DNA from 2 places in the Arthrobacter senegalensis genome. Region 2 is predicted to be linked to the other one. Evidence: riboswitches for the same ligand, from Rfam matches in the RefSeq annotation. Region 2 holds a riboswitch; the other holds the start of a gene.
What was found. Region 2 has a riboswitch for S-adenosylmethionine ahead of AC5RVG_RS07160 (O-acetylhomoserine aminocarboxypropyltransferase/cysteine synthase family protein). Riboswitches for the same ligand answer to the same signal wherever they lie in the genome.
Positions count from the first base shown of each region.

Region 1: linked by a shared signal. The riboswitch ahead of AC5RVG_RS05300 (flavin reductase family protein) and the one ahead of AC5RVG_RS07160 (O-acetylhomoserine aminocarboxypropyltransferase/cysteine synthase family protein) in region 2 are both predicted to bind S-adenosylmethionine.

Region 1 covers NZ_JBNHGZ010000001.1:1,114,441-1,130,009, forward strand. The annotation lists gene AC5RVG_RS05230 (pyridoxal phosphate-dependent aminotransferase) at 31-1,278, shown strand; gene AC5RVG_RS05235 (septum formation family protein) at 1,664-2,116, shown strand; gene AC5RVG_RS05240 (glyoxalase superfamily protein) at 2,313-2,684, shown strand; gene AC5RVG_RS05245 (hypothetical protein) at 3,110-3,358, shown strand; gene AC5RVG_RS05250 (VOC family protein) at 3,550-3,939, shown strand; gene AC5RVG_RS05255 (acylphosphatase) at 3,988-4,278, shown strand; gene AC5RVG_RS05260 (AMIN-like domain-containing (lipo)protein) at 4,705-5,247, shown strand; gene AC5RVG_RS05265 (penicillin-binding transpeptidase domain-containing protein) at 5,384-7,291, opposite strand; gene AC5RVG_RS05270 (diacylglycerol/lipid kinase family protein) at 7,437-8,363, shown strand; gene AC5RVG_RS05275 (amino acid ABC transporter substrate-binding protein) at 8,528-9,346, shown strand; gene AC5RVG_RS05280 (amino acid ABC transporter permease) at 9,390-10,049, shown strand; gene AC5RVG_RS05285 (amino acid ABC transporter ATP-binding protein) at 10,036-10,842, shown strand; gene AC5RVG_RS05290 (hypothetical protein) at 11,111-11,323, shown strand; gene AC5RVG_RS05295 (prephenate dehydratase) at 11,411-12,280, shown strand; SAM riboswitch class IV at 12,443-12,557, shown strand; gene AC5RVG_RS05300 (flavin reductase family protein) at 12,610-13,116, shown strand; gene AC5RVG_RS05305 (aldo/keto reductase) at 13,166-14,155, opposite strand; gene AC5RVG_RS05310 (alpha/beta hydrolase) at 14,289-15,305, opposite strand; gene AC5RVG_RS05315 (hypothetical protein) at 15,492-15,569, opposite strand, start outside.
Region 2 covers NZ_JBNHGZ010000002.1:371,081-386,649, reverse strand. The annotation lists gene AC5RVG_RS07170 (Ig-like domain-containing protein) at 1-5,811, opposite strand, end outside; gene AC5RVG_RS07165 (CoA-binding protein) at 6,009-6,506, opposite strand; gene AC5RVG_RS07160 (O-acetylhomoserine aminocarboxypropyltransferase/cysteine synthase family protein) at 6,503-7,978, opposite strand; SAM riboswitch class I at 8,071-8,165, opposite strand; gene malQ (4-alpha-glucanotransferase) at 8,448-10,649, shown strand; gene AC5RVG_RS07150 (endonuclease domain-containing protein) at 10,850-11,680, shown strand; gene AC5RVG_RS07145 (acetate--CoA ligase) at 11,878-14,031, opposite strand; gene AC5RVG_RS07140 (ABC transporter permease) at 14,007-14,930, opposite strand; gene AC5RVG_RS07135 (aliphatic sulfonate ABC transporter substrate-binding protein) at 14,930-15,569, opposite strand, start outside.

The DNA.
Region 1 (15,569 bases), on a different contig from region 2:
CGCCCGATGCACTCTGTGAAAAAATAGGGCATGCGTCCCATGCAACATTCCAGCAAACTCCAGAACGTCCGGTACGAACTTCGCGGCCCGATTTTGCACGCGGCCAAGAAGATGGAGGCGGAGGGCCACCGCATCCTGCGGATGAACCTCGGCGATCCGGCACCGTTCGGGCTGGAGGCGCCGGAGTCGATTGTGGTGGACATGATCCACCACCTGCGCGGCGCCCAAGGCTACAGCGATTCGAAGGGCATCTTCTCCGCCCGCACGGCCATTTCGCAGTACTACCAGACCAAGGGTTTGATGCAGATCGGCGTGGAGGACATCTTCATCGGCAACGGGGTGTCCGAGTTGATCTCCATGACGCTGCAGGCGTTCCTGGAAAACGGCGACGAGGTGCTGATCCCCGCGCCCGACTACCCCCTGTGGACCGCGTCGGTCACACTCTCCGGCGGCAAGGCCGTGCACTACCTCTGCGACGAGGACAACCACTGGTGGCCGGACATGGCGGACGTCGAAGCCAAAATCACCGACCGGACACGGGCGATCGTGCTGATCAACCCGAACAACCCCACCGGCGCCGTCTACCCGCGGCACGTGCTGGAACAGTTCGCGGCCTTGGCTCGCAAGCACGATCTGGTGCTGTTCTCGGACGAAATCTACGAGAAGATCACCTACGACGGCGCCGTGCACGTCCACACCGCCTCGGTGGCCCCGGACCTGCCGGTGCTGACGTTCAGCGGGCTCTCCAAGGCGTACCGGATGCCCGGCTACCGCGCCGGCTGGGTGGCCATCAGCGGGCCGCGCGCCGAGACCGCGGCCTACCGCGAATCACTGGAACTGCTGGCCTCGCTCCGGCTGTGCTCGAACGTCCCGGCGCAGCACGCCATCCAGACCTCGCTGGGCGGCTACCAGTCCATCGGGGACCTGGTGAAGCCCGGGGGCCGGTTGCACGAACAGCGCGACCTGGCCTGCCGGCTGCTCAACCAGATCCCGGGCGTCAGCTGTGTGCCCGCGGCCGGGGCGATGTACCTGTTCCCCAAGCTGGATCCTGCCGTTTATCCGTTCGAGGACGACGAGAAGTTTGTCCTGGACCTGCTCGAGGAGGAGAAAATCCTGGTTTCGCACGGCAGCGCCTTCCACTGGCCCACGCCGGATCACTTCCGGTTCGTAATCCTGCCGTCGGTGGAGGATATCGAGGAGGCGGTCCGCAGGATTTCTTCCTTCCTGGCCATCCACCGGAAGAAGACGGCCGACGCCGCTGCTGCCGCAGCCGTCTAAAGCCCGGCTGGCCCGCCCGGCACGGCGGCAAGGCCCCGCGACGCAAGCCGGACCGATGGGTCCGCTAGCAGTGTGGCCGTGGGCGGGGCGCGCCCCGGCCCTCCGGCACACCCTGCTAGGCTGCTCACAATTCCAGCCGCCGGTCGGGCGGCTGCAGAGCCGGCATCGGGGGAACATGCGGAATAGGCCGATGGCCGCCCTCATGGCGCTATTCGCGCTGCTGCTCGCGGGCTGCACGGAACCGGGGGCGGAAGCTGGAGCGGCATCCCCGGCCACGGCTAGTGCCACTCCGCCAGCCTCCGGCGGCGGGTACGCCAGCGGCCCTGCCGCCGGCACATCCCAGGGACCCGTCCGGCTGGCCTCTCCCCCGCCGGGTCGCCCGACCATGGCACCCGCGGAGACCGTGGGAGCAGCGGATCCGGAGGGCACTAGTGCCTACATCGACGACTTCCTCGCCACGCAATGGTCTTCCGGCGTGGAGCCCTCGGCCCTGAGTGAGGCAGCCGTCGGCGACTGTGCGTTCTTCGATTGGGAGTATTCCTCCGGCCCCACGACCACCGCGTTGTTTCAGGTGCCCTGCCAGGAACCGCATGAAGGCGAGATATTCGGCACCATCACCCACGCCGGCGAGCTGTATCCGGGTCAGTCAGCACTGGAACGCGAGGCCGGACCCCGGTGCGGCGAGGTGATGTCCCAGTTTCTCGAAGCCCGGTTGATTCCGGACGGAACGCACCGGCTCTTGTTCCCTACGCAAGCGGATTGGGATTCGGGTGATCGCACGTCCGTTTGCCTGTACCACCCCGGCTCCCTGTTGGAGCGCGGCTATTTCGGGGATTAGCTGGCCGCGGCCGCCATCGGGTGCATCATCTCTGGCTGGCCACAGCTGCTCCCACCCGTGCCGCCTGGCTCCCACCCGCGGCCCCTGTTCGAAACGTCCGAGGGGTACCGGCTCCATCTGGTTGCGGACCGGGCCTGACCGCAGTCCCGCGCCAACCCCTACCGCCGGGCGCCCTGCCGGCGCTAGCGTGTCCGGCATGGAGATGAAACTCGAACTGGTGGCCGTGCCGGTCACCGACGTCGACCGGGCCAAACATTTTTACGTTGAGCAGGTCGGCTTCCACGCCGACCACGACCACCGGGTAAGCGACGGCCTGCGGTTCGTGCAGCTCACGCCGCCCGGCTCGGCCTGTTCCATCGTGATCGGCGAGGGCATCACGGAGATGGCACCCGGCTCGCAGCAGGGGCTCCAGATGGTCGTTGCCGATGCCCAAGCGGCCCGGGAAGAACTGCTCAGCCGCGGCGTCGCAGCGAGCGACGTGGACGCGCAGCCGTGGGGTAAGTTCGTCTACTTCAGCGACCCGGACGGCAACACCTGGGCGCTGCAGCAGCTGCCGCCCAGGGACTGAACCTGCCGCTCGCGTGCTGGCCCCTGAGGCTTCCGGGCCTGGCCAGTGGCGCCGCAGCGCCGCGGGAAACCGCCCGCCGTCTGCCGTGGACGCAGCCTGGCTCCGTTTGCGGCCACCGGCGAGGGCCCAAAAAACTTTTCCTGCTCCGGCGGAATAATCCGGCCCTCCAAAGGTGTTCCTTAAAGTGAGACTGCCAACGGACAGCTGAGGGACCACCAACAAGTTTGCAGCAGGGATCAGCGGAGAAGCTCTTTCCCGCGCCCTGCCGCCTCGCAGCCCCTGTCGTCAGCGCTCGCCGCCACCCGGCAGGAGCCGGCGCTTCACGCCTGACGAGCAGTCCCCGAACGATGCCACGGCAGGGTCGGCCCCACAGCTGATCCGCCTGGCACAGCACGCCCTTACCGCCACAACACAGGAGGTCACGGATGACACTATCCGCACCCGGTCAGTCCCCGCTGGTCAATTCCACCCCCACCCGTATCCGCAATCTCGGACATCTGCGCCGCGGCGATTCGGTCGAGGCCCGCATGGACAATGCCGTCCAGTACCGGGGCCGCGTCGACCGTACCGCGCCCGGCGTCGGCCTGGTGTGGATCCGTGATGAGTCGGACGGCTCGCGCCGCGCCATCAGCACGCAGGACTGCACGGTCTGGCGGCTGCCGCAGAAGGGCTGACATCAGCACGGGGCGGCACAGCCACCCCAACGGAGCGGACGGCTTCGGCGACCACACGGCGCCGGCGTCGTCCGTTGCTTCGTTAACCCGGACCTTCCCGGTTCTGCGCTTGTCCGGCGGGCCTGGCCGGAGTTGAATGGAGCCAGCATTGGGGCCGGCTTCCGTCCCGGCCACCGCCTTCGGAGCATGCCATGGCCGTCTCGTTCAACCACACCATCGTCTACGCCGCAGACAAAACGGCGTCGGCGGAATTCTTTGCGGAGATCTTCGGCCTCGATCCGCCGCAGCCCATGTTCGGACACTTCATGACGGTCCTGCTGGAGGGCGGCGTGGCACTCGACTACGCGGACACCGCCGGGAACGTGCAGCCCCAGCATTACGCCTTCCTGGTCGCCGAGGACGACTTCGACGGGATCCTCACGCGCATCCGGTCGGCCGGAATCGCCTACTGGGCAGACCCGGGCCGCAGCCGACCCCAGCAAATCAACCGCAACGACGGCGGCCGCGGCGTGTACTTCACCGACCCGAACGGCCACTTTCTGGAGGCCATCACGCGCCCCTACGGTTCCGGCGCTGCCTGAAGCGAGGCGCCGTCGTACGCTGGACCGATGTTCGAACAGGAGCGAAGCATGCAACAGGAACCCACCGGGAACGTCCGCCTGAGCGCGACGGTGAGCGGCCGGGTCCAGGGAGTGGGCTTCCGGTACTGGGCACGGGAACGCGCCGAACGCCTGGGGCTGGTGGGCTCGGCCGTGAACCAGGCGGACGGCACCGTGGGCGTGGTGGCAGAGGGGCCGCGCGATGCGGTGCGGCAGTTCGCGGCCGCGTTCGAATCCGGCACGGCGCCGGGGCGGGTGGACGCGGTCGAAGCGACGTACGGCCCGCCCACCGGCGGGTTCAGGACCTTCGAAGTGGGCTGAAGGGGTCTGCACTGGGCTGCAGGGGCTGCAGGGGCTGCAGGGGCGCCGGGGACGCCTGCGGGCGGCGCCTATGGTGTGACGTTTAAATCGAGCCGGCCCCGCGGTATGTTCACGCGGGACCGGCTCTTTGGGGGATCGCCGGCCCGGCAAAAACGTGGGGGTCCGAACCGGCTAATGCTGGAATTATGCCACTGGCCGCGCCTTTAAATTGCAGCACTGTGATTTATGTTACGAAACGTCGTAACACTTCTCCCCGCCGTGTTTGGTTACGGGCGGAGTGCGTTTCCGATTACCGAAGGATCAAGAAAAGCGTGCCCGGGCCGCGTGCCGTAACGGTTGCGGCGTTATCGCGGACGTGCCGGGTCCCGTCGCGGAAAACGCCCCTATCCTGAGTGCATCTGTCACCCCCATGAAAGGCGGTGTGCCATGCGCAAGCTCCCCACATGGCTGTCCGTAATCCTGTTGGTTCTCGGCCTGGGATTGGTGGCGCCCGGCCCCGCCACCGCGGCGCCCTACTGCGGCATCACCTGGGGCTCGACGCCGGAGTCCGCGCCGGGGACCACGACCGCACCCATTACCAACGTGCGCACCGGCCGGCACGCCTGTTTCGACCGCATGGTTGTGGACCTGCGCGGCGACGTGGCCGGCTACTCGGTGAGGTACGGGACGGTGCGGGCCCAAGGATCCGGCCATGTAATCCCCTTGCGCGGCGGCGCCGATCTGGCCGTGGTCGTGAAGGCTCCGGCGTATGACTCCAACGGGCGCGGCACCTACCGGCCTGCCAACCCGAAGGAGCTGGTGAACGTCACCGGCTACACCACCTTCCGCCAGCTCTCCTGGGGCGGCAGTTTCGAGGGGTACACCACCATCGGCCTCGGCGTGCGCGCCCGCCTGCCGTTCCGGGTCTTCACCCTGGACGGCCCGGGCAGCATGTCCCGCCTGGTGATTGACGTGGCCCACCGCTGGTAAGCCTGGAACTCTGCAGGCAGGCCGGCGGCTGGCGGGCGAAGGCCGGGCCTTGGCCGGCCGCTGGCGACGTCGGTGCCCGCCTTCGGTGCCTTCAGGCACCTTGGCGGGCGCCGGCGTCGTCGTCGTCGTTTGATGCCTAGCCGGCGGCGGCTTCCAGAAAAGCCTCGGCCAGCGGGCCCGCGGTTTCGGAGCCCAGCTCGCCGTCCTCCACGAACACCGCGATGGCAAGGTCCCCGTGGCCGGCGATCACCCAGGAGTGGGTCTGCGGCGGGTCCTGCGAGCCGTACTCTGCGGTGCCGGTCTTGCCGATGGCGGGCTTCCCGGGCAGGTCGGCCAGGTTGGCCAGATAGCCGTCCACCACGGCCGAGCGCATCATGCTGCGCAACTGCTTGGCTTCCCCGGCGGTCAGTTCAGGCACGTCCGGGAGCTCGGCCTTGGGGTCGTGACCGTCCACCAGCGTCGGCACGACCGAACCGCCTTCCACCACGGCCGCCATCATCGTGGCCAGCGCCAGCGGCGACGCCTGCACCCGTGACTGGCCGATCAGCGAGGCCGCGTGCGCGGTCCCCTTGGTGTCCTCCCGCGGCACGTCGCCCATGAAGGCCTCGATGCCGGGGTTCGCGGTCATGCCGATGCCCAGGGCGCCGGCGGCATCAGCCAGCTGGTCCTGGGAAAGTTCCCGGTGCTCGGCGATGAACGCGGTGTTGCAGGAGTGCGCGATGGCCTCGGTCAAGGTGATCCGGCCGGTGAACTCGGCGGGGTAGCTGTCCGCGTTCTCAAAGCTTCGGCCGTCCACGACCAGTTCCGGGTCACAGGTGACGGCGGAATCGGGCGTCGCGCCGTTGCGCAGCATGCCCAGCGCGGTGGCGATCTTGAAGGCGGAACCGGGGGCGTACCGGCCCAGGAACGCGGTGTTGTAGCCTTCGCTGTCCGGACCGTTCGCGGCCGCCAGGACGGCACCGGTCGACGGCCGCAGCGCGACGATCGAACTCGGCGAGTCGATGTCGGCCAGGATGTCCTCGGCTGCCGACTGCAACTTCGGCACGAGCGTGGTTTTCACGTTTTCGCCGTCCACCGGGTCTTGGCGGAACAGCTGGCGGGACGGCGCTTCGCCGCCCTCTTCGGCGGGCTGCCCGACGGCGGAGACGGTGACTCCCGGCGTGCCGGAGAGCTCGGTGTTGAAGGCTTCCTGCAAGCCGGACGAGCCTACGGTCTCGCCCGCGGCCACGGTGCCCTTGGACTTCTCGATGTCTTCGGCCGTGGCCTCCCGGACCGATCCCAACACCGGCGCGGCGAAGGTGCGGTTGGGCGCCAACGGAATCTGGTCACCTACCGCCAGGAAGCCCTCGATGTCCTTCAGCTTCTTCTGGTCCAACTTGTCAAAGGCGTCCTCACGCAGCGTGATGGCGTCCACGAATGCCTTGGGCCCGTAGGCTTCAACCTTTTCCAGGTAAGCGGCGGCATCGATGTTTACCAGCTTGGCCAGCGCGCGCGCGGAGTCCTCGGCGGTCGCTGTGTCCAGGCCTGTCTTGTCGATGCCAACGACCCTGACCGGGCGGTTCTTCACGATCGCCTCACCCTCGGCGTCGAGGATCTGGCCGCGCCGCGGTTCCTCGGTGGAGAGCACCAGCCGTTCGCCCTCGGCAAGCGAGGGCTCCAGGATTTCGGGCTTCCACCGCACGTGCCAGGTGTCCTCGGCGTAGTGCAGGTCGGCCCTGGTGGTGTAGCTCCAGCCCTGCTCCGCATCGGCCACCGGCCAGTCATAGGAAAGGGTGGCCCGGAAGAGGTTGGATTCGACCTCTTCGACGCCTTCCACGGTGACTTCGGGCTCCAAGGGGGCCATCCCCTCGGTCAGCGCGGCCAGTTGTTCCTGCACCTGGGCGCCGGTGGCATCGGCGAAGGCCACGTTCGACACGTCATTGGCAGCCAACGCTTCCGCCAGTGCCCGGGCGGTCGGATCCGGCGATTCCCGCTCCGGAGCGCAGGCAGAGACCGCTACCGTCAGCAGCAGGGCGGTGATTGATGCAAGTGCGCGCCGAAGCAATTCTTCTCCCGGATCCGAGGGTGTCCTGTTAGAACCTATAAGCGGCCAGCAGCGATGTCGAGCCGGGCGGCACCGGCGGGATGGTGCTTGAATGGGTTCGTCGGGACGTCGGCCTTCAGCCGGCAAACAGGACAGTAAGGACACCATGACCGAATCCGCTCCCCCAGCTTCCCGCCGTGCCGCGGTGGTCTGGAACCCGTCCAAGAAGTTCAACTTCGACCTGGTGGCGCTGGTCGAGGGCCTGTGCGCCGAGACCGGCTGGCAGCCGCCGCTCTGGCTCGAGACCACGCTCGAAGATCCGGGCGCCGGCCAGGCGCACCAGGCGCTGGAAGCGGGCGTCGATCTGGTCATCGCCGCCGGCGGTGACGGAACGGTGCGGCGGGTGGCCGGCCGGCTGGCGGCGACCGACATGCCGCTGGGCGTGATCCCGCTGGGCACCGGCAACCTGCTGGCCCGCAACCTGGACCTGCCGGTTGACGACCCGGAGACCGCTGCCGGCATCGCGTTGGCCGGCCGGGACCGGCGGATCGACGTGGTCCGGGCCACCGTGGACAGGTCGGGCGGTGACTCCGTGTTTTTGGTCATGGCCGGCCTCGGCTTCGACGCCGCCGTGATTGGCGGCACCGACGACGGCCTCAAGGACCGTATCGGGTGGCTGGCGTACGTGGAAGCCGGCCTGCGCAACCTTCCGGGCAAGCCGGTCCGTGCCACGGTCACCATAGACGGCGGCAAGCCCATGACCGTGCGGATGCGCAGCGTAATGGGCGGGAACTGCGGCAAGATCCAGGGCGGATTCGAGATGTTCCCCGGTGCGCAGCTCGACGACGGCCTGCTGGACGTCATGACCATCTCCCCGCGTGGCCGGCTGGGCTGGCTCGGCGTGCTGGCCGGGCTCGCCAAACGCGGCCGGAGCGTGGATCCTTCGGTTGACTACTACCAGGGCAAGCACGTGGAGATCCACGCCGGCCGGCCCCAGGAGATGCAGCTGGACGGCGACCATATTGGCATGGGGTCCCGTTTGATGATGCGCGTCGATCCGGGCGCACTCGTGGTGCGGGTGGCACCCGAATAGAACAATAACGACGCCGGTGCGCGCCGCCGGGAGTGCGGCTGCTCACATTGCCGACACAGTTCGGAACATATCTTGAGGTACCCGTTGTTGCACGTGGTAGCTTCAGCGTTTGCCGGCCACCCGCCGGTTGGCTCGTCGTCCCACATCACAAGGGGTTTTCCACCATGATTCGTCGTCGTTTGTCCGTCCTCGGTGCCGCCGCAGCCGCCGCCCTGGTGCTGGCCGGCTGCAGCACGTCCTCGCCGTCGGGGTCGGAGCCGGCGACCTCCTCCGCCGCGACCACGCTGCAGGAGATCCAGGACGCAGGCGTGATCACCGTGGGGACCGAGGGGACCTACCGCCCGTTCTCCTTCCACGAGAACGGCACCGGCGACCTGACCGGTTACGACGTAGAGGTCGTCACCGCGGTGGCGGACAAGCTCGGCGTCGACGTGCGGTTTGAAGAGACCCAGTGGGACGCCATCTTCGCGGGGCTGGAGGCGGGCCGTTTCGACGTAATCGCCAATCAGGTTTCGATCAACGAAGACCGCCTGGCCAAGTACGACTTCTCGGACCCGTACACGGTCAGCACCGGCGTCGTCGTCGTGAAGTCGGACAACAACGACATTTCCTCCCTGGCGGATCTGGAGGGCAAAACGTCCGCCCAGTCGCTGACCAGCAACTTCTACAAACTGGCCAAGGGCGCCGGAGCCAATGTCGAGGCCGTGGAGGGCTGGGCGCAGGCGGTTTCGCTGCTGGAGCAGGGCCGGGTGGACGCCACGGTCAACGACAAGCTGACCTACCTGGACTACCAGGCCACCAACGACAACAAAGACATCAAGGTAGCCGCCGAAACGGACGAAGAAACGCAGAGCGCCTTCGCCTTCCAGAAGGGCAGCGACGAGCTGGTGGAGGCCTTCAACACGGCGCTGGAGGAGCTGCGCGCCGACGGCACGCTGGCAAAGATCTCCGAGAAGTACTTCGGCGCGGACGTCAGCAAGTAAATCCGGCCGCTTCAAAGGGAGACGCTAACGTAACCGTATGGACATCGACTGGGAGCTCGTCGGCAGTTCACTCTGGCCTATAGTCCAGGGCGGGCTGACCGGCACCATCCCCCTCTCGCTGGCCAGCTTCGCCATCGGCCTGCTGCTGGCGCTCGTCGTGGCCCTGATGCGCTTGAGCCGCAACCGGATCCTGGCCGGCATCGCGCGCGCCTACGTCTCGGTGATCCGCGGCACCCCGCTGCTCGTCCAGCTGTTCGTGATCTTCTACGGCCTGCCGTCGATCGGCGTGGTGCTTGAACCGTGGCCGAGCGCCATCATCGCGTTCTCCCTGAACGTGGGCGGCTATGCGGCCGAAATCATCCGCGCCGCGATTCTGTCCGTCCCCAAGGGCCAGTGGGAAGCCGGCCACACCATCGGCATGGCCGGCACCACCACCCTGCGCCGCATCATCCTGCCGCAGGCCGCGCGGGTGTCGGTGCCGCCGCTGTCCAATACGTTCATCTCGCTGGTCAAGGACACCTCCCTCGCTTCCCTGATCCTGGTCACCGAGGCGTTCCGGGCCGCCCAGGAAATCGCGGCGTTCAGCCAGGAGTTCATGCTGCTCTACATTGAGGCCGCGGCGGTCTACTGGGTGTTCTGCCTGGTGCTCTCCGCCGGGCAGTCCCGACTGGAGAAGAGGCTGGACCGCTATGTCGCCCACTGACGTCCCCTCCGCCGCCGCTTCGCAGCCCGGCTCCGCCGCAGGGCCGGTGCTCTCCGTAGAGGGGCTGCGCAAGTCCTTCGGCAGCAACCAGGTGCTCAAGTCCATCGACCTCTCCGTCCAGACGGGCGGGGTACTGGCCCTGATCGGACCCTCCGGGTCGGGCAAAACCACCGTGCTGCGCTGCCTGAACGGCTTGGAAATCCCCGACGGCGGGCGGGTCGCCTTTTCGGGCGGGCCGGCCGTGGATTTCGGTTCGCCGGTGAACCGAAAACAGATCGCCGCCCTGCGCGACCGAAGCGCCATGGTGTTCCAGCACTACAACCTGTTCCCGCACATGACCGTGCTGCAGAACATCATCGAGGGCCCGGTCCAGGTGCAGAAGCGGTCCAAGGCCGAAGCGGTGCGCGAGGCCAGGTCGCTGCTGGACCGTGTCGGGCTCTCCGGCAAGGAAGACCAGTACCCGCATCAGCTCTCCGGCGGACAGCAGCAGCGGGTCGGCATTGTCCGGGCGCTGGCGCTCAAACCTTCGCTGCTGCTGTTCGACGAGCCCACGTCCGCACTGGATCCTGAACTGGTGGGCGACGTGCTGCACGTGATCAAGGAACTGGCTGACGAGGGCTGGACCATGGCCCTGGTCACCCACGAGCTGGCCTTCGCCCGTGAAGTGGCCAGCGAAGTGGTGTTCATGGACGGCGGCGTGGTGGTGGAACGCGGACACCCCGAACAGGTGCTGCGCGAACCGCGGGAGGAGCGCACCCGGCAGTTCGTCCACCGGCTGCTCAACCCGTTCTAGGACCGGGTTCACTTCCGGCTGCCCCCACCCTCCCCCCGACGGCTCCCTGCATCCGCGGGGGGGGGGGCCCGCCTGCACCGGTCCACAGCACCACGCCGCCACGCCGGGTGTGGCGCACGCCACGCCGGTGCGAAATTCATCTGATGTCATCTGGGATGGCAGAATGTAAAGTTCCATGCACCGTTCCGCATGGCAGGCTCGTTCCGGCCGGAAGCTTCCATCCCGCGTTTCTCCTGCGCGGAAACCTCCGGCCACGAAAGGCAGAACCATGGCCACTTCCCTGGCTACCAAGTCGTTGACCGCACAGACGGCTTCCGAAGCGCACGATCTCCTGAATGCTGCGGTCGAAGAGTTGCAAAAGCTCGCCGCCATCGACGGCGATTGCGGCATCTTGGTCACTCGCACCGGCCCCGGGCAGTTTACGGTGGAGCTGAGCGACGACGTGCCCTACGGCATCACCCAGGAATCGCATCTGTACTAAGCGGTTGGCGGGCCGGTCCCGGTTATATGACGCCGCCCGGTTGCCCGGAATGAAGCGCCGGCCCGCCCCGGTGGGATAATTTCGCCCATGGCTCCAGCGATTGCGTACCAAGGTGAACCCGGCTCGAACTCCCACATGGCTTGCCTGGAAGTGCGCCCCGGTTGGGAAGCGGTGCCGTGTGCCAGCTTCGAGGATGCGTTCGCTGCCGTCACCGGCGGCGAGGCGGAACTGGCCATGATCCCCATCGACAACTCGATCGCCGGGCGGGTGGCGGACATCCACGCCCTGCTGCCGAAGACCACCCTGCAGATCGTGGAGGAATTCTTCCTGCCCATCCGTTTCAGCCTGCTGGGCGTACGCGGGGCCACCGTGGAGCAGGCCCGGGAGGTGCACAGCCACATCCATGCTTTGGGCCAGTGCCGCAAGCTGATCCGCAGGCTCGGGCTCACTCCGGTCATCGCCGGCGACACCGCCGGTTCGGCCCGGGAGGTGGCCGAATGGAAGGACCCGACCAAGGTCTCCCTGGCGCCGCCGATGGCCGCCGAACTCTACGGCCTGGAGGTTTTCGCGGAAAAGGTCGAAGACGATCCGACGAACACCACACGGTTCGTGGTGCTGGCCGACCGCCGGCCGGTCCCGTCCCGCGAGGAACTTCCCGGTCCGGCCGTGACCAGCTTCGTGTTCCGCGTGCGGAACGTGCCGTCCGCGCTGTACAAGGCGCTGGGCGGTTTCGCCACCAACGGCATCAACATGACCCGGTTGGAGAGCTACATGGTGGGCGGCGAGTTTGCCGCCACCATGTTCATGGTGGACGTCGAAGGCCACCCGGACGATCCGGCCATGGTCCACGCCTTCGAGGAACTGGACTTCTTCACCACCGAAATCCGCATCCTGGGCGTCTACCCGGCGCATCCGTTCCGGCAGCAGACCGTGCGCCCGGGCGCCGCCGCGCAGTAGCCGTGGCGCCAGCAGTCGGACAGTAGCCTTCGGGGCAGCAGCCGTCGCACGGCCGCCCGTCGGGCAGCAGCCACCTCGCGTGGCCCGGGAGTAAAACGCTGCATTTGACGAACTGTTACCGGCGTTTGACCCAGGCCCTTCCCCGCTCTTAGCGTGGAGACGAATCAAGAGCGCCAACTTCACAGCCCTGGCTGGTTGGCCGGCAACCCTCTACCGTAGCGGGGTGCTCCAGGTGATGATTCGGCCCGCCGGGGATGTCGGCAGGCAAGTACGCGTATCCACCCGCAGCAGCTCGGCCGCAGCGGATGCGCCCAAGCCCCAAGGACGCCATGTCGCTACACCATGACCTGACCCCCCACACGTTGCGCTCCGCCTTCGGCCGGTTCCCCTCGGGCATCGCGGCGCTGTGCGCGACCGTCGACGGCGAGCCGCAGGGCATCGTCGCCTCCTCGTTCACCGTGGGCGTCTCCCTCGAGCCGCCGCTGGTGATGTTCGCCGTGCAAAACACCTCACGGACCTGGCCGCTGGTCCGGCGGGCCAACCGGATCGGCGTCTCGGTGCTCGGCACCGGGCACGACGGCGTCTGCCGCCAGATCGCGTCCAGGACCGGTGACCGCTTTGCCGGCCTGAGCCTGCACGGCACCGACGACGGCGCGCTTTTCCTCAACGACGCGGCGCTCTGGCTGGACTGCTCGGTGCACCAGGAAGTCCCGGCCGGGGACCACCACGTCGTGCTGCTGCAGGTGCACGGACTGTCCACGCACGACGGCACCCACGAGCCCCTGGTCTTCCACGATTCCGCGTTCCGCCGGTTGGAACAGCCGGCCTTCGTCTAGGACGCATGGTCCCGGCCCCGCCCGCAGCTGCGGGGCCGGGCGCGGGCAGCTAAGGCAGCGGCCTGCCTCGGGCCGCCACCCACAGGGAGTACCACTCCTCGCGGGTCATCGATGCTCCAACCGCTTCCGCCTCGGCACAGGCCCGGATCCGGTCCGGGCTGCTGGTACCGACGACCGGCCGGATGCCTGCCGGATGCCGCAGCAGCCAGCCCAGCACCACGGCCTCGGGCGGGCACCCCTTGTCCCGGGCAAGTTCCGTGACCAGGGCTGCCGCTGCTTGATCCGCCGGGGGAGAGGCATCCGCGGGCGCGGAAGCATCCGGTGTCGCGGCCTCCGCTGCCGCACGCCCGCTGTACCGGCCCTGGGCCAGCGCTCCCCAGGCCTGCAGCTCCACCCCGTGGGCGGCGCAGTATTCCAAGGTGCCGTGCGGGAAGCTGATCCCCGGTCCCTCCGGGTGGTTCACCAGCACCCCTGACTCCAGCCAGTCGCGTCGGTACAGGCTCATTTCCAGCTGGTTCACCGCCAGCGGTTCATCCAGCGCCGACTGCAGCCAGCGCATCTGTTCGCCGGACATGTTCGAGACACCAAGGCGGCGGACCTTCCCGGCCATCCGAAGCTCGTTGAACGCCGCGGCGATCTCTTCGGCCGGCGTCAGCGGATCGGGCCGGTGGATCAGCAGCGTATCCAGGTGATCGGTGTGCAGCCGGCGCAGGCTCTCGTCGGTGCGGGTCAGGATGGCTTTCCGCGAGGAGTCGTAGTGCCCGACCATGCCGGGGGCCGGCAGCCGGATGCCGCATTTGCCCTGCAGCCGGATCGAGTCGCGCAGCTCGGGACTTCCGGCCAACACCCGCCCGAACGCGGCCTCGGCCTTGCCGTGGGCGTAGATGTCGGCGTGGTCGAACGTCGTGATCCCGGCCTCCAGCGCCGCCGCCACGGCCGCGTGCGCGGCCGCCACATCGGCCGCTTCCAGCGGCCCGCTCCCCCAGCCACCACCCAACCCCATGCAGCCGAATATGAGGCGCGAGCCGGCGTCGTTCATTGAAAGTTCCCCCTTCGCTGGACAGGTTTCCAGCGTACGACGGCGGTGCCCGGGGAGGCGTCGGCGCCGGCCGGGTGATGCAGACACCGAAGAACACTCCTCGTAGCGGGGCGCCGATTCAACTCGGGCGGCATCAGCCGGTGTGGCGACGGAGGAACGCCACGCTGCGCTCCAGCACCTGCCACGCCGCTTCCAACTCCAGGTTGAACTGGAACTGGTGCCCTAGGCCGGCCTCCGTATGGGGGAAGAACTCCTCCACGGCCGCGCCCTTGATCCGCAGCGCTTCGACCAGCCCGAGCGAGTGCGGCAGCAACGGGTCCGTGTTGCCCGCTGACACGAAAGCCGGCGGGTAATCGGCGCCCACGTGCTTGGCCACGGAGGCCAGCGCGACGTACGGACGCTCCAGATAGTCTTTGGCCCCGGTGTAGGACCACAGCACCGTGCGCAGGTAATTCTGGTTCCCGGCCTGGTCCGCCCCGGCGAGCGAGAGGTCGTACGCCCCGCAGTGCAGCAGCACCGCGCGCAGCCGCTCCGGCTTCATGGGCGAGGCAATGCCGAGCCTTTTGGCATAGTCGGGATCGGCGATGACGAGCGCCAGTTGCGCGGCAATTTGCGCGCCCGCCGAGTCCCCGGCCAGCACGATCCGCTCGGTATCGATGTGAAGCCGCTCGGCATTGTGTTCCAGGTAGCGCAGCGCGGCGGCCGTCTGGCGCACCGGCGCGGGGTAGCGGCGCACGTGGGCCAGCGAATAGTCCACCCCCACGGCGGTGAAGCCGTAGGAGGCGAGGATTCGAAGGTAATTGGCGACGTCGTTCTTGGTGCCGGAGATCCAGGCCCCGCCGTGGATCCAGACAATTGTCGGAAGACGCAGCGAATCCTCGGCCGCCTTGTCCGGGAAGAACACGTCCAGGCGGGTATGCCCGTGGTTGCTGAGGTATTCCTGATCCAATACTTCGCTGATTCCGTCCGGCACGTGCCGGGCCATCGCGCGGGCCGTGCGCCGGCCGTCCCGTTCCGACAGCACCCGCAGCAGCACCGCCAGCGGCCGGGGGCTGAAGCGCAGCCACAGGACCAGGCCGCCGGCAAGGGCCGCCGGGACGGTGACGAGCACGGCAACTGCTGTCAGTGCGCGGCGGATACGGACCTGCATGGCTTCCTCCGATCGGCCGGTAGTGAACCAATCGTGAGCCCGCCCCGCCCGCGGGGCAAGCCCCTCCCCTGCCTGACCGTCAATCGCCGGACCCCCCCGCCCGCGAAGGGCCGTGAGGCCCGCAAACGGCTGGACGGCCACCGACGAAAAGCCTTGCAGCTCGCCCGCCAAGGGCGGGAAACCACGTCAACCGAGGGCAACCACCAGGCTCAGCGCGGCCAAGACCAGGGCGACCGGCGTCATGGTCCACCGCTCGGGCTTGCT
Region 2 (15,569 bases):
GCCCGAGGCATCCTTGATGCTGCTGCTCAGCTGAACCTTGTAGCTGGCATTGGCCTTCAGGTTGCTCGACGGGTTCAGGGTTGCCGTCTTGGTGCTCGAGTTGTAGCTGACCTTGGCCGAAACGGTCTTGCCCTTGCTGTCGACCAGCTTGAAGCTGGACCCGCTGACTCCGGAGACAGCCTCGCTGAACTTCACGTACACGTTGCCGCTCCGGCTGACCGACGTGGCTCCGGCTGCCGGCGTCCGCTTGGACACCGTGGGGCGGCTTTCCGTCGTGAAGCTCCAGCTGGAGGCCGCCAGGCGGTTGCCGTTGACGTCCGTGATGCCGTTGCTGAGGCTCACCGTGAAGCGGGTGCTGCTCGGCAAAATCGCCTTGGGAGTCACGGTGACCGTGCGCTTCGCAGAGTTGTAGCTGACCGTCGCCGGCACAACCGTGCCTGCGGCGGTCTTCAGCGTCACCGTGCTGGCGCTGACGCCTCGGACCGGTTCGCTGAACGTCACCGTCAGGTTCCCATTGGTGGCCACGTTGGTGCCGTTCACCGCCGGGGTCCGTCCGGCGATGGCCGGCGCGGCTTCGGTGGTGAAGCTCCACGTGGTGGCCGTGATCGGGTTACCCGAAAGGTCCCGGATGCCGCCGGTCAGCTGCACCGTGTAGGTGCGGCTGGCCAGCAGGTTGGCGGGGTCGAGGGTAGCCGTCCGGGTCGCGTCGTCGTAGCTGACGGTTGCCGTCACTGCCGTGCCGGCCGCGTTGGTGACCCGGAAGGTGGTGCCGTTGACTCCGGTGACCGGTTTGCTGAACGTGGCGGTGATGTTGCTGTTGGTGGCCACGTTGGTGGCGTTCACCGCCGGGGTCCGTTCGGTGATGACCGGTGCGGCCTCGGTGGTGAAGCTCCACGTGGTGGCCGTGATCGGGTTACCCGAAAGGTCCCGGATGCCGCCGGTCAGCTGCACCGTGTAGGTGCGGCTGGCCAGCAGATTGGCGGGGTCGAGGGTAGCCGTCCGGGTTGCGTCGTCGTAGCTGACGGTTGCGGTCACTGCCGTGCCGGCCGCGTTGGTGACCCGGAAGGTGGTGCCGTCGACTCCGGTGACCGGTTTGCTGAACGTGGCGGTGATGTTGCTGTTGGTGGCCACGTCGGTGGCGTTCGCCGCCGGCGTCCGTTCGGTGATAACCGGTGCGGCCTCGGTGGAGAAGTTCCACGTAGTGGCCGGCAGGGCATTGCCCTGCAGATCCCGGATGCCGCCGGTCAGCTGCACGGTATAGGTGCGGTTGGCCAGCAGATTTGCGGGGTCGAAGGTAGCCGTGCGGGTCGCGTCGTCGTAGCTGACGGTTGCGGTCACTGCCGTGCCGGCCGCGTTGGTGACCCGGAAGGTGGTGCCGTCGACTCCGGTCACCGGTTCGCTGAAGGTGGCGGTGATGTTGCTGTTGGTGGCCACGTTCGTGGCGTCCGCGTCCGGGCTGCGCCCGGTCACCGATGGAGCCGGTCCGGCAGTGGTGAACGACCAGCTGGTGGCAGCGAGTGGGTTGCCCGCCGCGTCCCGGATGCCGCTGGTGAGCGCAACGGTGTAGACCGTGTCGATCGCCAGGTCGGCCACCGGGTCGAGCGTCGCCGTTCGGGTCACCGGATCGTAGGTCACGGTGGCGGCGGTCGGTGCCGTTGCTTCCGCGGCCGTCAGCGTGGCCGTCGTCCCGGAGATGCCCTGGACGTCCTCGCTGAAGGTCGCCGTGATGTCGACCCCGACGGCCACGCCGGTTGCCCCGTCAGCAGGAGCGCGGTCCGTCACCGAGGGGGCTTCGGTATCCGTCAGCTCGATGGTCTGGTCGGCAAACCGGAGGCGCTCCACATTGGTGATGGTGTCGGTGCCGTCGTCCCCGCCGCCGCGGACGTGCGCGACGGTCGTGACTCCGTCGACGGTGGTGATGTCGTATTCATCGAGCGCGCCGGAGAAGTTGGCGGTGTCGACGTCGGTCGAAGCCGCACTGTTGAGGATTTCCCGCACGATGACGACGTCGCCCGGGTCGATCCGGCCGGCCATAATATCGGCCTGGATGGTCTTCAGGCTGGTGACTGACCGCAGTTCAGCGCCCTGAGCGTCGCGTACGCTCAGCCGCACGTTCAGCCACTTGTCGCCGTCGATGACGTCATCCGCGCCGTTGCCCCAGATCTGGTCGCTCCCGGAGCCGCCGATGATGATGTTGCCGGCGCCGAACTCGGTGGCACCGGCGGGCAGCAGCTCGGCCAGGCCGGCAATCCGCTTGATGCCCTCGGCGTCCAGCACATTGCTGAGGCCGGGCACCGCCACCTCGTTGTCGGGATCGGCCGGAATCACGTCATCGCCGCGCAAGACGTCGTCCTTGTCCCAGCCGGAGAGGGCCTCGACCAGCAGGAACCGGTCCTTGAGCGCGTTCGGGCCCTCCACGATGATCATGCGCATATCGGAATCGGCTGCCTCGACCGACCGGGCGTGGGTCACCCAGTCGAAGCCGTAGACGCCGTGATTGCGCTCGATCCCTGGACCGGCGACCATGACGTCGTCACCGCCCTCGGCGTCGTAGTCGTCCTCGCCGCTGTCGCCGATGAGGACGTCGTGGCCGGGGTTGTTGATGTCGTCGAAGAACGGGGCACCGCTGTCGCCCTGGAGCAGGTCGTTCGCGTTGCCGCCTTCTTGCCAGTCATCGCCGCCGCCGCCGAACACCGTGTCCGGTCCGTCGCCGGCTATCACGAGGTCATTGCCCTCGCCGGCGAAGGTCTGGTTGCCGTTGAGTCCGCCGTTGGAGAAGTCGTCTCCGTCGCCGGACATGATCACGTCGAGTCCGGGACCGGCGTCCATCGCGTCGTTGCCCGGCCCGCCCTTGATCACGTCGTCCCCGTGGGAGTCGGTGATCCGATCGTTGCCGGCGCCGCCCAGGAGGGTGTCGGCGCCGTCGTTGCCTTCGATGATGTCACTGCCGCCGTTGCCCCAGACGGTGTCGTTGTCGACGCCGGCCCAGATCCGGTCCGTCCCGTCTGCGCCGCCGGCATCGTCCTTGCCGTTGTAGGTCGCCTGGGCGTTGAGGCCCGGGCGGTCCACGCTGTTGGAGACGCGGTAGCGGATGGTGCCGTCCGCCATGCGGAGCAGCAGTGCTGACTCGTCGCAGGCCGAGGCGGGATCATCGGCCACATTGTTGCCCGTGGTGCCGGTGATGTTGCCCATCTCGAACTCACAGTCGGCGACGCCGAAGACGTCGGCCTTGAGCGCGGAAGCGTCGGTATTGCGCATCACCAGCTCGGCCATGGAGTTGCCTTCGAGCTGGGCCCGCAGGTTCAGGCCCGAGGTGCGGGACAGGTAGTAGAGACGGTCACCGTCCTGCAGGTCCGTCATCTGGCGTTCGAAGATGTAGTTGAAGGTGGAGCCGAGCAGCCCGCCGAAGAGATTCTGGGCTTCGGCCAGGCCCCCCACCCACAGATCGACCGTGTCCAAACCGGTCCTGGAGGCGGCGCCGTCGTTCTCCCACTCCCCGGTGCTGTTGACGAAATCGTAGGCATCGGCCGGAGTTTCGGCCGCCGGGTCGGGGCTCATGTCGAAGAGTTTCTGCGCCGCCGCGCGCTTGGCCTCGATGCTCGTCGCCCCGGTGATGCTGGGATGCGTGCCGTAAGCGGCCATAAAGTTGACCACCGAATCCGGATGCTTCAGCGCCTGCCCGAAGTCCACCCAGCTGCTGTAGGGCTTCAGGGACGACTCGCTGGTCTTCGCGTAGAGGTCCTTGCGGAAATTGTTCAGCGACGGGACGCCGGTCTCCCGGCCGCGGGCGATGTTGAGCGCGGCCAGGTCCAGGGGCAGCCCGAGCACGCTGTTGCGCAGCGTGTCGGTGACGAACTCGTCGAGCTCTGCGCCCACCTGGTCGGTCATGCCCATCGCGATCGCGCCTGCCGCCTGCTCGGGCGTCATCGTGCTGTCTCCGTTGGCGTAGTAGGCCGGTGGATTCAGGAACGCATCCAGCAGCGGGAGGCCGATGTCGGCTCCGCTGTTGGTCTTCCGATCCACGGTGTCCGTCAGCATGGAGTGACCGAACCGGTAGGTCGCGTGGGCAAACTCCGCCTCGATCGCCGGGTCGATCGCCGTGTCCGACTGGGTGAAGACGTTGAACGGATTGATGCCCGGCTGGATCTTGCGAGCGAAGTCCTCGAAGACGATGTGCTGGTACTCCATCTCCGTCACGAACCGTGCGGCCTGGAAGAGGCGCTCCCCGTTCCATTCGCCGTTGGGCAGCTTCCACTCGTTCAGGTCCAGGTTCAGGGACGTCAGCAGTTCTTCCATGTAGGTGACCAGCCGGTTGTGCTCCGAGTGGAAGACCTGGTGGACGGCGGTGAGGCCGATGTTCTCGTTCAGGCGGCCGTCGCCGCCAACGAAGTGCGCGTCGAGCATTTCGTCGTCGTAGGTGCCCGGGTCCTGCCGGCCGCTGGTGGGCGTGATGCCGCCGTCCCCGTCGGGTGTCAGGGCCGCGCCCCGCGAGTCGAACGGTGCCGCGAAGTGGGAGATGTCGTCCAGGAACGCGATGCCGATCCGCTGGACATCCGCCGGCGGCGCGACGGGGTTCTCCAGGTTCCCTTCCACGAACTGCTTGTCCTGCGTGATGTACTGCGGCAGCCCGTTGGGGCCGCGCAGGAAGCGCCCGTACTGGTCGGTGGCCAGCATCGGGATGTTCACGACGTCGGCGTCGGAGAGCTTCAGGCCGAGCATGGACTCGGCCTGTGCCTTGATGTCCGCCCAGGTGGCCATGCCGCCGGGTTCGCCTTCGGCCAGTTCGCCGGTCGAGACCGGGTCGCCGTCCTCGTTGAGCTCGTACTCCCGGAGGAAGACGTGATGGGACGGATTCGACGAGTAGGTCTGGCTCTGGTCGACCCACGGAGAGTCCGTGTTCGTGGCGTCCTGGACGTCGTCGTCTGTGCCGAGCTTGCCGTCGGGGCCGGGCTGGTTCTCCGCCCGGTTGAGCAGCATGAAGTTTGTGGGCGATCCCTCCACGTACAGCGGATCGTCCGTGGCCAGCGGCATCATGACGACGTTGCTGGTCTTCTTGGTGAAGTCGATGCCGTGGTCGAAAAACTGGCCGAAGAGGGCAAAGAAGCCGTTGTATGGCGGCGAGAGCCCGAAGTCGGTGGTGACATTCGGGATGTCGAGTGTCTCGCCGTCGGGAACGCAGTTCAGGGGCAACCCCTCGTCGTCGCAGGGGACCGCCGTGGGGCCGTCGTTCACCGTCCGGTGTGCCTTGCCCGCCGCGGCAATCGCGGCCGGATTGGTGGAGGTCTGGTCCACGATGACGTTGCTGACGAAGCGCGGGTCCGCGTCCCGGATCATCGGAACGTTGACCGACTTGTACGACTGCCCGCCGGCGGTGGTCCGCCATTCCGGTTCTGCCAGCCGCGGGAAGGGCAGGCTGGCGGCGCCGAAGTGCCCTTGGTTGGGCACCAGGTTGTTGTCGGACCCGTCCACCGTGCGCAGCCCGTAGGGCAGCAGCGGATTGGCTATTTGGTTGGGGCCGGGGCCCAGGAGCGGCTGGCCCGGCACGGGTTTGCCCTCGGCGTCTTCCTTGGTGGCGTGGTTTTCCGCGATCTTGATTTGCTTCAGGATGAACCGCATGTCCCCGGCATTGAGGGTCAGGCCTTGGCCTACCGGCGCTGCCAACGCCGCGGGGGCGAGGGCGGAGGGCAGCACGCCCGCGCCCAGCACCAGCGCGGCGAGCCCGGCCGTAACTTTCCGGGGGAAGGATGGCCTCCCCTTGTCGGCACGTTCGGTGCCCCTCCTCGGTTGCGGATCGGTTGGTGCAGTAAACACGGTGACTCCCCCTAGTCGAGTGATGTGTGGCTGGCCACAGCATCCGACGAGGACCTTGGGGAAATCCTTGAAGGCTCTTTCCGTCTACTTCCGGGCACGAAAAAACCCGCCCCTTGCCCCTGCCTTCGAAGCGGAAGGCCGGGGGACAAGGGGCGGGGCGGCAGGCGCTCGAGGCGGCAGGCCGGCGGGGCGCCCGCCTAGGCGGTCAGCTGCCGCTTGGAGGAAATCACGCCGGTGTCGAAGCCGGCCAGGTGCAGGCCGCCGTGGAAGCGGGCGTGCTCGATCTTCACGCAGCGGTCCATCACCACGTTCAAGCCGGCGGCCTCGGCCCGGGCCGCGACCTCTTCGTGCCAGGAGCCCAGCTGCAGCCAGAGCGTCTTGGCGCCGACGGCCAGGGTTTCCTCCAAAACGGTGGGCAGGTCGTCGTGCCTGCGGAAGACGTCTACCAGGTCCGGCACCTCGGGCAGGTCCGCCAGCGACTTGTACACCGGCTGGCCCAGGATCTCCTTCGCCACCGGGTTCACGAAATACACCTTGTACGGCGAGCTGGACAGCAGGTACGTGGCCACGAAGTAGCTGGCCCGGCTCGGCTTGTCCGAGGCGCCGACAATGGCGATGGATTTGGTGTTGCGCAGGATGTTTAGACGCTCCGCGGCGGACGGGCCGATCCAGGTGCGTTCCGGTGTCGCGGTCACTTGGCGGCTCCTTCTTCGGCTTCGATCAGTTCTTCGACGGACTCGACCACGCGCGTTCCGGGCTCTGTCCGGGGGGAGCGCTCCGCCGGGATCGCGCACGACTCGCCGGCATAGCTGGGCGAGGCGAACTCGGAGCTGTCGAACGCGGCGTCCTCATGGTCGCGGCTGGGGCCGTGCTCGGCGCCGGCCTGCTGGGAGGCGGCCAGCGCCTGGTCCAAATCCCAGAGAATGTCGTCCACGTCTTCCAGACCCACGGAGATGCGGATCAGGTCCTCGGGCACGCCGGCAGCCACCAGCTGGTCGGCGGTGAGCTGCTGGTGGGTGGTCGATCCCGGGTGCAGCACCAGGGTGCGGGCGTCGCCGATGTTGGCCAGGTGGCTGGCCAGCTGCAGCGATTCGATGAACTTCTGGCCTGCGGTGCGGCCGCCCTTGACGCCGAAGCTGAACACGGAGCCCACGCCCTTGGGCAGGTACTTCCGGCCCCGCTCGTAATGCGGGTGCGCGGGCAGGCCGGCGTAGCTGACCCAGGAGACGCGCTCGTCGGCTTCCAGCCACTCGGCCACGGTGCGGGCATTGGCCAGGTGCTCGTCCATCCGCTGCGCCAGCGTCTCCACGCCCTGCAGCAGCTGGAACGCGGACTGCGCGGACAGCGACGGGCCGATGTCGCGCAGCTGCTCGGACCGGAGCTTGGTGAGGAAGCCGTACTCGCCGAAGTTGCCCCACCAGGACACGTTGCCGTAGCTGGGCACCGGCTCGGTCATCTGCGGAAACTTGCCGTTGCCCCAGTTGAAACGGCCGGATTCGACGACGACGCCGCCCAGGGTGGTGCCGTGGCCGCCCAGGAACTTGGTGGCGGAGTGGATCACGATGTCCGCGCCGTGCTCGATCGGGCGGATCAGGTAGGGCGTGCTCAGGGTGGCGTCCACGACCAGGGGGAGCCCGGCGTCGTGCGCCACCGCGGCCAGGCCGGCGAGGTCCGCGATGTCGCCGGACGGGTTGGCCACGATCTCGGTGTAGACGGCCTTGGTGTTCTCCCCGATGGCCGCGGCGAAGTCGGCCGGGTCGTTGGAGTCGACGAACGTGGTTTCCACGCCGAACCGGCGCAGCGTCACGTCCAGCTGGGTGATGGTGCCGCCGTAGAGCTTGGACGAGGCCACGATGTGGTCGCCCGCCCCGGCCAGGGCCGCGAAGGTGATGAACTCGGCGGCCATGCCCGACGACGTGGCCACCGCGCCGATGCCGCCCTCGAGCGAGGCGATGCGCTCCTCGAACGCGGCGACCGTGGGGTTGCCGATGCGCGAGTAGATGTTGCCGTACTTCTGCAGCGCGAAGAGGTTCGCGGCGTCGTCGGTGTCTTTGAACACGAACGAGGTGCTCTGGTAGATCGGTACGGCCCGGGCACCGTGCTCGGCGTCGGGCGTGCCGCCGGCGTGCAGGGCACGGGTGCGGAAACCGAATGTGCGTTCAGCCATCAGGCGGTTGCTCCTTCAAAACTTGGGTTCCCGGAATGACGGTCCTGGCGGTACCGTGCAGGCACCGTCCGGATCAAAGATTGCTTGCGCTCTCTCCATCGCTTCTGGCGGTAGCACCTTTCCGGTGGCGTCCGGATGGTTGCTGCGGTGTCAAAGAGCCAGATCTCTCAACCGCTCGGGATGGTCCCGTCCATTCTCGCAACCAACGGCCGCGGCACCAAAAAATGTTTAGCCGCGTTGCGTCCGGGCTGTGGGCGCCCGGGCCCTGAGGCGGCACGCCGTGCGGTTGCCCGGGCTTGCGGCGGCCCGGCACGACGGCGGTGCCCGCCTTCGCCCGCACGCCGCGCAATGCCCGGCTTGCGAATGCCCGGCACGACGGCGGTGCTTCGCCTCTCGCGGCCACTATCTTCTCAGGGCCGGCCGAGGAGGGACGTTCCCGCGTCCGGACAGTTCACCGTAGATTGGGTCTATGGCTGAACTTTCGGCGCTGCAGCGCCTCGCGGGGAAACATGGCGTTGGCATTACCTTCCGCGGCTGGGATGGCGGCGAGAAAACAGTCAGTGAGGCAACGCTGGTTTCCGTCCTCACCGCGCTCGACGTCCCCTGTGCCACCGACGACGATGTGACGGCTTCCCTCCGGGCCGCTGAACTGGCACCGGTGCAGCGCACGCTGCCGCCCGCCGTTGTCGTCCGCCAAGGCAGTGCCACCGAGGTTCCGGTCAATGCGCGGCCCGGCATCCGTCCGCGGGTCCGGATCCTGCTGGAGGACGGCTCCCGGCGCGACGTCGAGGTGCTGGCCGGCGGGCGGGAGGAGTCGGAAGATGCCTCGCCTGTTCGTTTCACTGCGGTGGTGCCCGCGGACATCCCGCTGGGCTGGCACACGCTGGAAGTAGCGGAATGGTCGGAGTCGATGGAGGCCGGAACCGGCGCGACCCCGGACCGGTCGGAGGCGGTGGAGGCCGGGACCGGCGCGGCGCCGGAAATGCCGGAGTCGATGGAGCCCGGAACCGGCGCGGCCCCGGAGCCATCCGACAGCGAGGCACGGTGTGCCCTCGTGGTCACCCCGCGGCGCCTGACCACCGCCGACCGCCTTCCCCGGACATGGGGGTTGATGGCACAGCTGTACTCCGTGCGCTCGCGGTCCTCCTGGGGCATCGGCGACCTGCATGACCTGGCCAGCCTCGCCGAGACGGCCGCGGCCAAGGGTGCGGGGTTCGTCCTGATCAACCCGCTGCACGCGGCGCAGCCGAAACCGCCGGTGGAGCCCTCGCCCTACCTGCCCTCCACGCGCCGGTTCGTCAATCCCCTGTACCTGCGGGTCGAGGACGTGCCCGAAGCCAGCGGCGTCCCGCTGGCCAACAACTTCCACGACGCGAACCTGGACGCCGTCATCCTGGACCGCGACCCGGTTTTTGCGGCCAAGCTGCAGGCTCTGGAAACGGTCTTCGCGGTGCCCCGGTCCACGGAACGGCAGCAGCGGTTCGAAGCCTTCCGCGCGCAGGAAGGCGAGGGGCTGGAGCGCTTTGCCCTGTGGTGTGCCATGGCCGAAACTGTTCCGGCCGGGGCACCGGAGTGGTCCGATGCCGCTTTCGTCGAAGCACAGCGGAGCGAGCTGAAGGACCGCAGCGAGTTCCATCAATGGCTGCAGTGGCTGTGCGACGAGCAGCTCGAGGCGGCGCAAGCCAGCGCCCTCGATGCGGGAATGAACATCGGGATAGTGCACGATCTCGCCGTCGGCGTCCATCCAACCGGCGCCGATGCCTGGACGTTGCAGGATGTGCTGACGCCCGGCATCTCCGTGGGCGCGCCGCCGGACATGTTCAACCAACAGGGCCAAGACTGGTCACAGCCGCCGTGGCATCCGCACCGCCTGGCCGAATCCGGCTATGTTGCCTACCGGGATATGCTGCGGACCATCCTGCGGCACGCCGGCGGCATCCGGGTGGACCATATCCTCGGGCTGTTCCGGCTCTGGTGGATCCCCGCCGGCAGCCCTCCCGGCGAAGGCGCCTACGTTTACTACGATCACGAGGCCTTGATCGGCATCCTCGCCCTGGAAGCGGAACGGGCCGGCGTCGTCGTTATTGGTGAAGACCTCGGGGTGTTCGAGCCGGGCGTGCAGGACTACCTGGCCGAGCGCGGCATCCTGGGGACCTCCATCCTGTGGTTTGAGTACGAGGACGGCAGCCCCCGCGCACCCGAGCGCTACCGCCGATCCTGCCTGACCAGCGTCACCACGCACGACCTGCCGCCTACCGCCGGCTACCTGGCGGGCAAGCACGTGGAGTTGCGTGAATCGCTGGGCCTGCTGAACCGGCCCGTGGAGGAGGAACGGGCTTTGGACCAGGCAGCCCAAGAGGCAGTGCTCTCCACGGTGCGCTCGCGGGTGCCGGCCGCGCCACAGCACGACGACGGCGCCGGCCCCGCCGCCGAACAACGCACCGTCGAGGCGCTGCACGCGTTCATCACGCAGACCCCGTCGGTACTGCTGGGCGTTGCGCTCACGGACGCTGTGGGGGAGCTTCGGACCCAGAACCAGCCGGGCACCGCCGACGAATACCCGAACTGGCGGATCCCGCTGGCCGGGCCGGACGGGGCGTCGGTCCTGATCGAGGACCTGGCCGCCAACGAGCGGTTCAACTCGCTGGTGCGCGCCCTGCGTCAGGATTAGGCGGGTCCACGCCGAGCCGGGAAGCCCCTCGCGGCCCCGCCGGAGGACTGGCAGGTTCAACTGGGCCGGGAAGTCTTCGGCGCCGGCGATGCAGTCCGTTCGCAGGTGTTCGGCGGCCGCTACTCATTGCTGGTCATCCGATGTCCACAATTTCGGGCCGGCAGTGGTGGCGGCCGAAGGGTGCGGTCATCCTCGATTACATGCAGACTCCCGAAATGATCGCCGGCTGGGTGGCGAAAAGAGGAGGAACAGCCCTCGTTAGGGACCTGCGCCGGGCGGGCATCGGACCGGATGCGATCAAGGTGGCCGTCGCGTCGGGCGCCGTGACGTCCCTTCGACGGGGGCTAGTAGGCACTGCCAATGCGGATGCCGATCTGCGCATCGCGATGATGGCTGGCGGGCTCATCACCTGCGTCTCGGCCGCCGGGGAGCTGGGACTCTGGACAGTGAAAGACCCGCCCCAATTGCATCTCTGGGCGGACCATGGCAGACAACCTGAGACCGTGATCAAGCACCGTGGCAGGCTCGCAGCCGAGGGGAGGTGGGGTTACGTAGGGACCCTGGATTGTGTGCTGCACGCAATCCGCTGCCGGCCGCGCTTGGAGGCGCTGGTTATAGCCGAGTCAGCGGTACGCCTCAGACGGGTTTCGAAGGCAGAGCTTATGGATCGTCTGCCGGGAACACGAAACAGCTTGCGGCGGCAGTTGGTGCAGGGCATAGGCCATGACGCCGACTCGCCGTTGGAGGTCATTGCCCGGGAACTCTTTCGCGCTGCCGGGCTCCACGTGGAAACACAGGTGCTGATCCGGGGGCTCGGGCGGGTGGACATGCTGGTGGAAGGCCGCCTCATCATTGAGTTGGACGGATTCGACTTCCACTGGGATCGCGCGACCTTCCTCAAAGACCGGAGACGGAACAACGCGGGCATGCTCAGAGGGCTGCCTACCCTTAGATACGTTTACGAAGACTTGGTCTTCGCGCCGGAACGCGTGGTCGCGGAGGTCCTGACGATGCTGCGGAGGTCGGCCTGACGGACCAGCCTGGGTTCGCTCCCACGTATAGGACAAACTTCCCTCGTTTCGGAAGGGTCATATCGCCCTGACTAGGAGAAACGTCGTGAGCCTCCGCTGAGACGTGGGAGCGAACGGCCGGTGACGCCAAGCGGCCGGCCAAAACTTGGGGAGTTTTGGCCGGCCTCGGGTGGCACGGCCGGTGAAGGCGGAGAAGTTTAGCGTGCGTCGCAGATGGCCTTAATCTGGGCGATGCACGGCTCGTTCTGCAGGCTGGTCGTGTCGCCCAGCTCCGTCCCCTCGAACAACTGGGTCAGCAGCCGGCGCATGATCTTGCCGCTGCGGGTCTTGGGCACGTCGGGGACGAACACCACGTCGCGGGGCTTGGCGATAGGCCCGATCTGCGTGGCAACGTGGTCCCGCAAGGCCGCAATTGCCGCGGCCTGCTTCGTAGTTTCCGCGGCCTGCGCGGCCGTCGCCGTTCCGGAGGCCGGACCGGCCTCCGGCTGCTCAGGGGCCTGCGCTGCGGCCGTCAGCCCCGCAACCCTCGTCCCGATCAGCGACTTGTCGCGCGGCACCACGAAAGCCGTGGCCGCGTGTCCCGTTTTGGCGTCGTAGGTCGGGCAGACGCCGGCCTCAACCACCGCCGGATGTGAGACCAGCGCGGACTCGATCTCGATCGTGGACAGCCGGTGCCCCGAGATGTTGATGACGTCGTCGGTCCGGCCCAGGATCCAGGTGTCGCCGTCGGCGTCGAAGCGGGCGCCGTCGCCGGCCAGGAACCAGCCCTGCGCCGCGTACTTTTCCCAGTAGGACGTGAAGTAGCGCTCCGGGTTGCCCCACACGGTCCGCGCCATCGCCGGCCCGGTCCTGGTGACCACAATGTTGCCCTGCTCGCCGGCACCCACCCGGGCGCCGCCGTCGTCCACGATATCCGTGGCCAGCCCCGGCAGGGCGCGGGTGGCGCAGCCGGGCTTGAAGGACGCATCGGTCTGGCGCGGCGAGAGCACAGTGGCCCCGGTCTCCGACTGCCACCAGGTATCCACCATCGGCACGCCCGACGAGGGGTCCCCGGCGACCAGCGAATCCCGCCCCACTTGGGTGCGCAGCCAGCGCCAGGCCTCCGGGTTCACGGCCTCGCCCACCGTGCCGCACAGGCGGATGGAACTGAGGTCGTACTCGGCCGGAATGCCGTCGGGGAACCAGCCCATCAGCGACCGGACCAGCGTGGGCGCCGTGTAGTAACTGGTCACGCCGTAGCGCTCGATGACCTCGAAGTGCCGGCCGGGGTGCGGGGCGTTCGGCACGCCCTCGTAGATCACCTGCGTGACGCCGTTGCTCAGCGGCCCGTAGATCTCGTAGGTGTGCGCGGTGACCCAGGCCAGGTCAGCGGTGCACCAGTGCACGTCGTCCTCGCGCGCGTCCGGGTCCGGGTTGCTGAACAGGTACGAGTGGCTGAACGAGGCCTGGGTCAGGTAGCCGCCGGTCGTGTGGACCAGGCCCTTGGGCTGGCCGGTGGTGCCCGAGGTGTACATGATGAACAGCGGCGTCTCGGCGTCGAACGCCTCGGCCTCGTGGACGCGCGGCTGGGTCTCGACGACGTCGTGCCACCACACGTCGCGGCCTTCCACCCAGTTGATGTCCGTGTGGCCGGTGCGGTTGATCACCAGCACGTGTTCGATCGCGTTCTCGCCGGAAACCGCCGCATCCGCGTTGGCCTTGACCGGGACGGCGGTGCCCCGGCGGTACTGGCCGTCGGTGGTGACCAGGAGTTTGGCGCGGGTGTCCTCCACCCGGAACTTCAGGGCCTCCGCGGAAAAGCCGCCGAAGACCAGCGAATGCACCGCCCCGATCCGCGCGCAGGCCAGCGTGATCACGACGGTTTCCACCAGCACCGGCAGGTAGATGACCACGCGGTCGCCCTTGCCGACGCCCAGCGCCAGCAGCGCGTTGGCGGCCTGCGAGACCAGCTCCTGAAGCTCGCGGTAGGTCACCGTCCGGCGGTCGCCGGGCTCGCCCTCGAAGTGCAGCGCTACCTTGTCGCCCAAGCCGGCTTCGACGTGACGGTCGGCGCAGTTGACCGCGGCGTTCAGCGTGCCGCCGTCGAACCAGCGCAGCTCGGGTCCCCGCCGCGCGGCGCTGTCCGCCGGGGTCACGGAGTGCGCAGTGTGCCACGGCTCGGCCCACAGAAGCCGGGCCGCCGCGCGCTCCCAGAACTCAATCCGCTCGGCCTCGGTCTGCGGCTCCGGCCATTCGGTTACCCGGTCGAGGTACGGCGCCGGCCCTTCCTGACCGACGACGGCGGTGCTCCCGGCGGCGCGGCGGCCGCCGGCGGTTTCGGCTACTTCTATGCCCATCTCTTGACTGCCCATTTCTCCGCGACTCCTAGGAGCGCGTCGGTGATCTTGCCGATGATGGCCAACAGGACGATGGCCAGCAGCAGCCGGTCGGTGCGGCCGTTGTTCTGCGAATCCGTGAGCAGGAAGCCCAGGCCCATGGAGGAGGCGATCAGTTCCGCCGCCACCAGGAACAGCCAGGCCTGGGCCAAGGCCAGCCGCAGCCCGGAGAACACGGCGGGCACCACGGCCGGCAGCTGCACGGTGGTCAGCAGCTTCACGCCCTTGAGCCCGAACGCGCGGCCGGCCTCCACCAGGTTCTTGTCCACGTGGCGCAGCGCCAGCGAGACGGTGGTGAACACGGGGAAGAACGCGCCGATCAGGATCAGCGTGACCTTGGAGTCCTCGCCGATCTTCATCCACAGGATGAGCAACGGCACCCACGCCAGCGACGGCACCGCGCGCAGCGCCCCGATGGTAGGGGAGAGCAGCACATCGGCAACCCTGGACAGCCCGATCAGCGCGCCGAAGACCAGGCCGAGGGCGGCGCCAAAAGCGAAGCCGAGCAGCACGCGCTGCGTGGAGATGGCCACGTGCTGCGCCAGTTCGCCGCGCTGGATCAGGTCGACGGCGGCCTCGACGACCGCCGCAGGGGCGGGCAGCTGGACCGAGCTGAACAGGCCGGCGGAGGTGCTCCACTGCCAGGCGGCGAGCAGGGCGGCGGGCAGCAGCAGGCCAAGGAGCAGGCGGGCCCAGCCGTTGCCGAGCACCCCGGTCGGGGACCATCCGTGGGCGGGGAAGCGCTCGGTTGAGGGGCCGTCCTGTTCCGGCCGGGGCGCGCCCGCGGTTTTGAGGACGCCGGTGGCCGCGAGGCCTTCCTGGCCGGTGGCGTAAACGCTGGCGCCGGAGGCGCCGGGATTACCGAGGTGCGTCATCAGGATTCCTTGATGGCCGACGGATCGGCCTGCTTCACCAGCGAATCGTCGAGCAGGGTGGCGAGGGCCTCGTCGATGTCGGCCTGGCTCTTCACGTCGCCGGTCTCGACGAATGCCGGACCGACCTTCGCCAGCACGGCGCGCTGCTTCTCGCCCGGGGCCGCCTCAACGTCCAGGTTGCTGCGCTCGGTGATCACCTTGGTGGCGACCTCGAGGTCCAAGCCGGCGACGTCGGCGAGGATCTGTGCCGTTTCCTCGGGATTTTCGGCGGCCCAGGCGCGGGCCTTCTCGTACGCGTTCACTACGGCCTGCGCGAGTTCCGGCTCCTCCTGCAGGAAGGACTCAGTGGCGTTCAGGAAGCCGTAGGTGTTGAAGTCCAGGTTCCGGTAGAACAGTTCGGCGCCGTCCTGTTCGGCGCCGGCCATGATCGGATCCAGGCCGGACCAGGCATCGACCGAGCCCTGCTTCAGCGCGGTCAGGCCGTCGGCGTGCTGCAGGTTTTCCACGGTGACGTCGTCGGCGGAGAGGCCGGCCTCTTCCAGCGACTGGAGCAGGAAGAAGTAGGGGTCGGTGCCCTTGGTGGCGGCCACGGACTTGCCCTTGAGGTCCTCGACGGACTCGATGCCGGAGTCGGGCAGC